Regions from separate parts of the Promicromonospora sp. NPDC090134 genome, predicted to be linked through region 1. Evidence: riboswitches for the same ligand, from Rfam matches in the RefSeq annotation. Region 1 holds a riboswitch; the other holds the start of a gene.
What was found. A riboswitch is a leader RNA that binds a small molecule or an ion and turns the genes downstream of it on or off. The one in region 1 is predicted to bind cyclic di-AMP.
Positions count from the first base shown of each region.

Region 2: linked by a shared signal. The riboswitch ahead of ACIPN7_RS19675 (C40 family peptidase) and the one ahead of ACIPN7_RS07830 (C40 family peptidase) in region 1 are both predicted to bind cyclic di-AMP.

Region 1 covers NZ_JBIVCZ010000002.1:306,186-311,440, forward strand. The annotation lists gene ACIPN7_RS07810 (proline racemase family protein) at 1-115, shown strand, start outside; gene ACIPN7_RS07815 (ornithine cyclodeaminase family protein) at 112-1,098, shown strand; gene ACIPN7_RS07820 (helix-turn-helix domain-containing protein) at 1,121-1,435, shown strand; gene ACIPN7_RS07825 (FAD-binding oxidoreductase) at 1,549-2,898, shown strand; cyclic di-AMP (ydaO/yuaA leader) riboswitch at 3,093-3,261, shown strand; gene ACIPN7_RS07830 (C40 family peptidase) at 3,263-4,102, shown strand; gene ACIPN7_RS07835 (purine-cytosine permease family protein) at 4,195-5,255, shown strand, end outside.
Region 2 covers NZ_JBIVCZ010000007.1:173,314-178,568, forward strand. The annotation lists gene mutM (bifunctional DNA-formamidopyrimidine glycosylase/DNA-(apurinic or apyrimidinic site) lyase) at 1-429, shown strand, start outside; gene ACIPN7_RS19670 (NAD(P)-dependent oxidoreductase) at 531-1,508, opposite strand; gene ACIPN7_RS19675 (C40 family peptidase) at 1,618-2,502, opposite strand; cyclic di-AMP (ydaO/yuaA leader) riboswitch at 2,503-2,682, opposite strand; gene ACIPN7_RS19680 (phytoene desaturase family protein) at 2,811-4,535, shown strand; gene ACIPN7_RS19685 (ABC transporter permease) at 4,655-5,255, opposite strand, start outside.

The DNA of each region.
Region 1 (5,255 bases):
GGGCGACCTGTCCGCCGTGATCCCGCAGGTCACGGGCATGGCGTACCGCACGGGCGAGCACCGGTTCGTCGTCGACCCCGCCGACACCCTCGTACCCGGGTTCGTGCTGCGATGAGCGCGCCCCTCGTCCTGGACGCCGCGGCGGTGGCCGCCGCCTGCTCCCCCGCCGACGCGGTCGCCGCGCTGCGGGCCGCCCTCGCCGGCGGGCTCGACCCGGCCGCGGACCTGCCCCGCCAGGGGGTGTCCCTGGGGGCCGGCGAGCTCCTGCTCATGCCGTCGGACGGCGGCGGCCTGCGGCACGTCGGGATCAAGCTGGCCACGGTCGCGCCCGGCAACGCCGCCCTCGGCCTGCCCCGCATCCAGGGGTCGTACGTGCTGTTCGACGCCGCGACGCTCGGCGTCGTGGCCGCGCTGGACGGCATCGCGCTGACCACGCTGCGCACGCCCGCCGTGTCGGTCGCGGCGGTGCTGGACCGACTCCGCGACACCGCGGGCCCGGCCGGCGTTCCGGACCCGCCGAGCGCCACCGGCCCGCTCCAGGTCGCGGTCATCGGCGCGGGCCCGCAGGCGCACGGGCACGTCGCGACCCTCGCGGACACGCTGACCGGCCGGCCGGTCAACGTGACCCAGCTCGTCCGCGACCCGGCCCGTACGGCGGCGGCCGAGGGCGCGCGGATCGACGGCGCCCGGGTGATCCGGCTGGGCGGCCTGGCCTCCGACGACGCCCTGCGCGCCGCCGACGTCGTCGTGTGCGCGACGTCGGCCCGCGAGCCGCTGTTCGACGCCGCGCTGATCGCGGACCGCGCCGTCGTCGTCGCGGTGGGCTCGCACGAGCCGGACGCCCGGGAGCTGCCCGCCGGCCTGCTGGCGCACGCGACCGTCGTGGTCGAGGATCCGGGTGCCGCGCTGCGCGAGGCGGGCGACGTGGTGCTCGCGATCGCCGACGGCGCCCTGACGGCGGGCGACCTGGTGCCGATGCGCGACGTCGTCACGGGCGCCGTCCGCCCCGACCCCGCGCGGCCGCTCGTGTTCAAGAGCACGGGCATGTCGTGGGAGGACCTCGTGGTGGCCGAGGCGGTGCTGTCGGGCGCGCGCTGAGGCGCCCGAAACTCTGCGCGACGTGGTGGCGGCGCGCGGCGACGAGGTGGCCGGACCGCTGGCCCGGCCGGTCGACTACGACGCCGAGCACAGCGCCGGCCTGGTCGCGACGCTGCGGGCGTGGCTGGACGCGTTCGGGGACGTGACCGCGGCTGCCGCGGCGGAGTTCGTGCACCCCAACACGTTCCGGTACCGGCTGCGCCGGGTCGCCGAGGTGAGCGGGATCGACCTCGACGACCCGGAGGCCCGGTTCGGCGCGATGCTCCAGCTCCGGGTGATGCGGCCGGGCGAGCAGGGGCTTCGACTTCGACCTGATGGGCGAGCTGTGAGGCGCTGACCCGGCAACCGTGTGACCGGGGTCGCACGGTTGCCCTGTCACACCTTCCGGGGCTGGGGAGTCATGACTTCGTCCGGTGCGGCACGCCGCACCACCCCTGTGGAAGGAACGTCATGACCTCAGCACTCGACACCCTGCGCCGCGACTTCGGCGGCGACATCATCGAGCCGGGCGACGCCGACTACGAGTCGGCCGCGCGCTCGCGGCTGGTCGCGGGCAGCCCGGCCCACGTCCTGCGGCCCAAGACCGTGGGCGACGTGCAGGCGGCCGTCCGATTCGCCGCCGGCTCGGGCCTCGCCCTGTCGGTCCGCGGCGGCGGCCACGGCTTCCCGGGCTTCGGCACCAACGACGGCGGCATCGTGATCGACCTCTGCGAGCTCGCCGACATCGAGGTGGTCGACACCGAGCGCAACCTGGTGCGGATCGGCGGCGGCGCCACCTGGGGCCAGGTCGCGGACGCGCTGGCCCCGCACGACCTCGCGATCTCCTCGGGCGACACCCGGAGCGTCGGCGTCGGCGGCCTGACGCTGAGCGGCGGCATCGGCTGGAAGGTCCGCCGGTACGGGCTGGCCCTGGACAACGTCGTGGCCGCCCAGGTGGTCACCGCCGACGGCGCGGTCGTGACCGCGAGCGCCGACGAGCACCCGGACCTGTTCTGGGCGATCCGTGGCGGCGGCGGCAACTTCGGCGTCGTGACGTCGTTCGACTTCGCGGCGCACCGCACCACGCGCGTCTTCTTCGGCAAGGTCTCGTTCCCCGCGGCCGAGGCCGCGACCGTGCTCCAGGGCTGGGCGGACTACCTGCGCACCGCGCCGGAGGAGCTCACGTCCATCGCCAACCTCGCCAACCCGTTCGCAGGCGGGCCGGAGGCCCCGGTGGAGATCCACGTGGCCTTCGACGGCGACGACCCGGACGCCGCGGCCCGCGCGCTGGAGCCCCTCCGCGCGCTCGGGACGGTCGTCGCGGACGACGTCGAGCTGATGGCCTACGCGGACGTCCTGGTGGAGGGCGCGACGCCGCCGCCCGGCATCCACGTGGTGGCCCACGACGGCCTCGTGGACCGGGAGTCGGTCGCGGAGACCCTGCGGATCCTCACCGAGGCCGGCACGTCGCCGGGTGCGCCGTCGATCTCGATCCGGAGCCTCGGCGGCGCGATGTCCCGGGTGCCGGGCGATGCCACCGCCTACGCCCACCGGGGCGCGGAACTCATGGTCACGACCTTCGCCGGGGGCCCGGCACCCGTGATCGAGGCCGCGCGGCCGGTGCTGGACGGGCTCTGGGGCCGGCTCGCTCCGTATCTCAGCGGGGCGTACGCGAACTTCCTCACGACAGCGGATGAGACGGACGTCACAGACGTCTACCCGAAGTCGACCTACGAGCGGCTCGCGTCGGTCAAGCGGCGGTACGACCCGGACAACCTGTTCGCCCGCAACCACAATGTGCGACCTGGACAGATGTCCTAGTCGGGACCTTCGGCCCGGTGGGCGCCGTCCTCGATCCGGACGGCGCCCACCGCATTAGCGCAGGTCGGACATTCCGGTCAATAGCTCCAGCGCGGGCCGGGATGTCCGTAACGCGATCGTGACTTTCGCGCTGAGGCGGGCTACGGTCGGTCCCGCTCACGGGGAATTCCGTGGGCACTCGTGGTGGACGCCGAGCCCTGTCACCGCCGCGAGATCTGCTCTGAACAGATGACAGGGACGGGGGAACCAAGTACGTGGGCACCGCGAGGTGCCCTTGGGGTGAAGCCGCACCAGCACGACGCGGCCGGGTCATTCTCCGATCCGAATCCGACAGCTCACCTCGTAGGCGCCGGGAGAAAATGCTGTGACCACACGCATGCCCGGGCGCCATCGTGCTGCCCACCCACCCATCACCCCGCTGACACCCATCTCGCGCGCCGCTGCCCGCGGCATCTCCGCAACCGCCCGCCGTGGCGCGGTCGTCGCCGCCGGATCGGGTCTGCTCGTCTCGCTCCTCGCCATCCCGGCCAACGCCGCCCCGGCGAACGACCCCAGCACGAACACGGCCGAGCTCGAGGCCGTGCGTGACGTCGTCCAGGACGCCGCGCAGAAGCCGACCGACGTCGAGGTGGCCACCGCCGCCCTGACCACGGCGAAGGTGGACACCGCCCCCGCCGTGAAGGTCGCCGCCGACAGCGAGTTCGCGCTGGAGTCCGGCACCATCAAGGTGACGCCGGCCCCCGAGCCGGAGCCCGAGCCCGAGCCGGAGCCGGAGCCCGAGCCCGTCGTCGAGGCCGAGCCCGCCGCGGCCGAGCCTGCGGCGGCCCCCGCCGCCGAGGAGCCCGAGGAGAAGGCTGCCCCGGCCGCCACCTCCGGGTCCAAGATCGTCGACATCGCCATGCAGTACCTCGGCGTCCCCTACGTCTGGGCCGGTGCGACCCCCGCCGGGTTCGACTGCTCGGGCTTCACGTCCTACGTCTACGCCCAGGTCGGCATCACCCTGCCGCACTCCTCGGCGGAGCAGCGCTACTCCGGCACCGAGGTCTCGGTCGCCGACGCGCTGCCGGGCGACATCATCTGGTCCCCGGGCCACGTCGCCATCTACGCGGGCGACGGCATGCAGATCGAGGCGCCGGTCCCCGGACAGACCGTCCGGTACACCGAGATCTGGCAGGACAACCCGGTCTACCTCCGGATCGGCTGACACACCCGGGTCGGCTCCGTCCGACACCGGTTCACGAAGGGCCCGCACCAGGACGGTGCGGGCCCTTCGTGCGTCGTGGCAGGATCACCACCATGAGCAGCGCGCCCACGAGCGTCGAGACCAATGCCCTGAACACCATCGACGAGGCCGAACGGCGCGGTTCGCCGCGCAACCTGTTCTGGCCGTGGTTCGGGGCCAACGTCTCGGTGCTCGGGCTCGGGTACGGCTCCTACCTGTTGGGGTTCGCCGTGTCGTTCTGGCAGGCGGTCGTGGTCGGCACCATCGGCATCGTGGTGTCGTTCCTGTTCTGCGGGTTCATCTCCCTGGCCGGCAAGCGCGGGTCGGCGCCCACCATGGTGCTGTCCCGGGCCGCGTTCGGCGTGCGGGGCAACAAGCTGCCGTCGCTGCTGTCGTGGATCCTCACGGTCGGCTGGGAGACGGTGCTCGTCGCGCTGGCGACGCTCGCGACCTCGACCGTGCTCGGCACGCTCGGCTGGGGCGGCGGCACGGTCACCAAGGTCGTGGCCCTCGTGGTGGTGGCGGGCATCGTGGTGGTCGCGGGCGTCTTCGGGTTCGACCTCGTCATGCGGCTCCAGGTCGTCATCACGGTGCTGACCGCCGTGCTCACCGTCGTCTACATCGTGCTGGTGCTCGACCACATCGACTGGGCCACGGTCGCCGCCATCCCCGCCGGAGGCAGCCCGCAGGTGATCGGCGGGCTCGTGTTCATGATGACCGGCTTCGGGCTGGGCTGGGTCAACATGGCCGCCGACTACTCGCGCTACCTGCCGCGCTCCGCCTCGGGGCGCGGCATCGTCGGGTGGACCACGCTGGGCGCCTCGCTGGCCCCCGTCGTGCTGCTCGTGTTCGGCCTGCTGCTCGCCGGCTCCGACCCCGTGCTCAACGAGGCGATCGGCGCCGACCCGATCGGGGCGCTGTCCACGATCCTGCCCACCTGGTTCCTCATCCCGTTCATCGTGGTCGCCCTCGCCGGGCTGATCGGCGGCGCCGCCCTCGACATCTACTCCTCCGGGCTCGCGCTGCTCTCCCTGGGGCTGCCCGCGCCGCGCTGGGTGGCCGCCGCGATCGACGGCGCCCTCATGGTCGTCGGCGCGATCTACGTCGTCTTCGTCGCCGACTCCTTCATCGGCCC
Region 2 (5,255 bases), on a different contig from region 1:
CTCGACCCGAACCTGGACCTGGACGCGCTGGTGAGCCGCGTCCGCCGTCGTCGGACGCAGGTCAAGCGCGCCCTGCTGGACCAGACCGTCGTGTCCGGCGTGGGCAACATCTATGCGGACGAGGCGCTGTGGCGGGCGCAGGTGCACTGGGCACGGCCCACGGACAAGCTGAAGGCCGCCGACGTGCGCCGCGTGCTGGACTCGGCGGCCGAGGTGATGCGCGAGGCGCTGGCGCAGGGCGGCACGAGCTTCGACGAGCTGTACGTCAACGTCAACGGCCAGTCGGGGTACTTCGACCGGTCGCTCGCCGTCTACGGCCGGGAGAACGAGGAGTGCCGTCGCTGCGGTGCGCTGGTGCGCCGTGACGCGTTCATGAACCGGTCGTCGTTCAGCTGCCCGGTCTGCCAGCCCAAGCCCCGCGGCCTCTGACCTCGCTCCACCCCTCGCCCCACCGTCGAGTGCTGGGTACGTGTCGCTTCCGAGCGGCCGGAACCACCCATACCCAGCACTCGACGAGGGCGGGAGGTGGGTCAGCGGGTGGCTACGTTGCGGAGGGCGTCGCCCGCGCGCCAGGCCGTGAGCTGTTCGGCCAGGAACCGGGCCGCGCCGCGGGGCCGGCCGCCCGCGACGTGCGGCGTGAGGATCAGGTTCGGCACGTCCCACAGCGGCGAGTCGGCGGGCAGCGGCTCGGTCTCCATGACGTCGAGCGCCGCGCCGGCGAGCCGGCCGGAGCGCAGGGCGTCCTCCAGGGCGGCCTCGTCCACGGTCGCGCCGCGGCCGACGTTGACGAAGCGGGCGGTCGGCGGCAGCAGGCCGAGCAGCCGGGCGTCCAGGATGTGCCGGGTCGCGGGCACGGCCGGCAGCAGCGAGACGAGCAGGTCGGTCTCGGCCAGCAGCGCGTCGAGGCCGCCGGCGTCGACCACGGGGTAGCCGGAGCGCTCGCCCGCCCGCGAGGCCACGCCCGTGACCTGCGCGCCGAGCGCGGTCAGCAGCGGCGCCAGGCGCAGGGCGATGGACCCGAAGCCCCAGATCGTCACGCGCGCGCCGTCGAGCGAGTACTCGAGGCCGGTGACGCCGTCGGCCTGGGCGAACGCGATCTCCTTGGCCCAGCGGTGCTCCCGCTGCGCGGCCAGGGACACGTCGATCCGGCGGACCGACGCCAGGATCAGGGCCAGCGCGTGCTCGGTCACGGTGTCGTCGTGCAGGGACTGCCCGGAGGAGATGACGACGTCGGGGGCGAACCCGGAGCGCAGCGCGACGTCCGGACCCGCCGACAGGGTCTGCACCCAGCGCAGGCCGGTCAGCCGCTCGGCGGCGTCGGCCACGATCTTGGGCGGGCTGGACCAGGTGACGAGCAGCTCGGCGTCGGTGTGCTCGGCGGGGATCGGCTCGTTCATCGCGTAGGTGGCGACGGTGTCGGTGCCGCCGGGCGCGAAGGAGGCTCCGCCGTCGGGCAGCAGGGACGGGAAGTCGAGGTCGAAGGGCACGTCCGGTACGAGGATCTTCACGCCGGGGACGTTACCCGACCGGGGCCACGAAGCAGAGCGCCCGTCCGGCCCGCCGAGGAGGTTCCTCGGGACGGCCGGACGGGCGCTCCGACGTGTGATGCGGGAGGCGTCAGCCCGTCACCCGGATGAAGACCGGGTTGGTCTGCCACATCTCCGTGTAGTGCACGGGAACGCCCTCCTGCTGGGCCTCGACGACCATGCCGTCGCCCGCGTAGAGCGAGACGTGGCCGGACGTCCAGACGATGTCGCCCGGCTGGGCCTCCGCGGCGGAGACCTGGTAGCCGACGGTCGACATCGAGGCCGAGCTGTGCGGGAGGCTGACCCCGAGCTGAGCGTAGACGTACTGGATGAGCCCGGAGCAGTCGAAGCCGCTGGGGGAGGCTCCGCCCCACACGTAGGGCACGCCCACGTACTCGAGGGCGAGGTTGACGGCCTGCTGCCCCAGGTCCGCGGAGGACTCGGACGCTGCCGCCGCGGCGGCCTCGGCCTCGGCGGCGGCTGCCGCAGCGGCCTCGGCGGCGGCCTTCGCCTCCGCCTCTGCCTGCGCCTTGGCTTCCGCCTCGGCCTTGGCGCGAGCCTCCGCCTCAGCCTTCGCCTTGGCCTCGGCGATGCCGGCCTCGGTCTCGGCGTACGGGGTCACGGTGACGCGACCCTTCTCGGCCTGGAAGTCGGCGTCGCGGGCGACCTCGACCTTGGTCACGAGGTTCTCGGCGAGACCCGCACGGGTCTTGGTGTCGAACGTCTTGTTGGCGAGCGTGGTCTGGGTGTGGGACTCGGCAGGCGCGGTGTGGGCGGTCTGGGTGAAGACCGACGCGAGCATGCCGGACGTGACGACCGCGATGGCGCCGGTACGGGCGGCATTCTCGGCTGCTGTCTGGCTCAGAGCGGTGAAGGGGGTGAGAGCGGGGCCCTCGGCGCGGTGCCGCCCCCGGTTGCTGGGTCGGTTTGCCTGGTCGTCCGCCCAGTCGTGGGTGCGGTCGGTGAGTACGGTCACCAGTGATCTCCTCGGACGCCTACGAGGTGAGCTGTCGGGTTCGGATGGGGAGAGCGATCACCCGGCCTCACAAGGAGGCTTCACCCCGAGGACACTCGCGTGCCCGGCTTACCTGGTTCCCCCGCCCCTGTCACGTTCTGGCTGCTCAGGACCGGTGACAGGATTCGGCGTCCGGGCCTGGACCTCCCCGTTGCTGGAGCGGCGAGATCGACCGTACTCGTCCGTTGCGGAAATGTCACGATTGGGTCACATACCGTCTTGTGATGGAACGTTCCTGGCAATGAGTGCCGCGTGTCACCATGGCGTGCATGCCCGATTCCCTGCTCGACCCCCTGCGCGCCCGGTACGACGTCGTCGTCGTGGGCGGCGGTCACAACGGCCTCACCGCGGCGGCCTATGCGGCCCGCGGCGGGCGCTCGGTCCTCGTCCTGGAGCGCGCCGACCACGTGGGCGGCGCCGCCGTCTCGGCCCGGCCGTTCCCCGGTGTGGACGCCCGCCTGTCGCGCTACTCCTACCTCGTATCGCTCCTCCCGCGCCGGATCGTCGACGAGCTCGGCCTGCCGGTCCGTCTCGTCCGGCGCCGCTGGTCGTCGTACACCCCCGTGGCCGACGGCGGCCTGCTGGTCGACACCCAGGACGACGCCGCCACCCGCGCCTCGTTCCGGCGCCTCACCGGCTCCGAGGCCGACTTCGAGGCGTGGGGCCGGTTCTACGCGATGACCGCCGAGGTGGCCCGCCGCCTCGCCCCGACGCTCACCGAGCCCCTGCTCCCGCGCTCCGCCGTGCGGCACCTCGTGGCCGACGGCGTGGGCGAGGAGGCCTGGCGCGCGCTCTTCGAGGAGCCCCTCGGTGAGGTAATACGCCGCACCTTCGCCGACGACGTCGTGCGGGGCGTCGCTGCCACCGACGGCCTGATCGGCACGTTCGCCGACGTCGACGAGCCGTCCCTGCGGCAGAACCGCTGCTTCCTGTACCACGTCATCGGCAACGGGACGGGGGACTGGGACGTGCCGGTGGGCGGCATGGGCGCCGTCTCCGGCGCCTTGCGCGACGCCGCGGTGGCGGCCGGCGCCACGATCGTCACCTCGGCGACCGTCACCGCCGTCGACCCCGGGGCCGTGGGGGCCGAGGTGGCCTGGACCGACGCCGACGGGCGCACCAGGGGCGTGACCGCCGGGCACGTGCTCGCGGGGTGCGCGCCGGCCGAGCTGGAGCGGCTGCTCGCCGTGGCCGGCCGGGGTGCGGCCTCCGGGTCGTCCTCCGCGGAGCCGTGGCCGGCCGGGGCTGCCGGGCCGGGTCCCGAGGGCGCCCAGCTCAAGGTGAACATGCTGCTCAACCGCCTGCCGAGGCTGCGGGACGACGTCGACCCGGTCGCCGCGTTCAGCGGAACGCTGCACGTCAACGAGTCGCTCACCCAGCTCCAGGACGCGTACGCGCAGGCCGCCGCCGGGCGCATCCCGGACCTGCCGCCGAGCGAGATCTACTGCCACACGCTGTCCGACCGGACCATCCTCGGCCCGGAGCTCGCCGCGACCGAGGCGCAGACCATCACGCTGTTCGGGCTGCACATGCCGGCCCGGCTCTTCCGCGCGGACCCCGACGGCGCCCGCGAGCGGGCCCTGCAGGCCACCCTCGCGTCCCTGAACTCAGTGCTGGCGGAGCCCATCGAGGACGTGCTCGCCCTCGACGCCGACGGCACGCCCTGCCTGGAGGTGCGCACCCCCGTGGACCTGGAGGGCGACGTGGGGCTGCCGGGCGGGCACATCTTCCACCGCGACCTGAGCTGGCCGTTCGCGGAGTCGGACGCGGGGTCCGGGGCTGAGGGAGGAGCCGGGGCCGGCGCCGGGGCTGCGGGCGGTGCCGCGGCCTGGGTCGACCCCGGGTCCGCGCCCGGCGCCGCCGAACGCTGGGGCGTGGCGACCGCGCACCCCCGGGTGCTGCTCGCGGGCGCCGGCGCCCGCCGCGGCGGCGGCGTCAGCGGCATCCCGGGCCGCGCGGCAGCGATGGCGGTCCTGGAGACCCCGCCGAGCTGACCCGCCGGGGCTCGCTCGGTTGACCCACCGGTGTTGACCACAGCAGTTGCTGCCACCTGGGCCCTCGGCCTGGCAGCAACCGCTGTGGTCAACACCGGGGGTGACGCGGCCGGGCGGCGTCAGTCGAGGGTCAGGGCCGTCGTCGGGGTGACGGCGGCCGCCCGGCGGGCCGGGAGGACGGCGGCCAGCAGGCCCGCGAGGGCGCCCACGGGCACGACGGCGGCCAGCTCGGCCCACGGGACGCGCCAGGTCGCGACGTCGAGCGCCGTCTTCACGAACGTCTCGTAGCCCACCCAGGCGAACCCCACGCCGAGCACCGTGCCGAGCAGGGTCGCGGTCACGGACAGCAGCACGGCCTCGGCCGCCAGCATCCGCCGCAGCTGCCGGCGGGTGAGGCCGAGCGCGCGCAGCATCGCGTGCTCGCGGACCCGTTCCAGCACGGACAGCCCCAGCGTGTTCGCGATCCCGATCAGCGCGATCACCACGGAGATGCCCAGCAGCCCGAGCGTCGCACCCGTGATGGTCCCCAGCATCTGGTTGTCGGCCACCTCGGCCCGCAACCCGTTGTCGACGTCGGCGCCGGCCGCGTCGGCCAGCGTGTCCAGGTCGGCGAGGAGCGCGACCGGGTCGGCGTCGGCCGAGGCGCGGACCCACACCGCGTACGTCCGCGGCGAGCCCAGGGACGCCAGCGTCTCCGGTGCGACGATGCCGGCCCCGCCC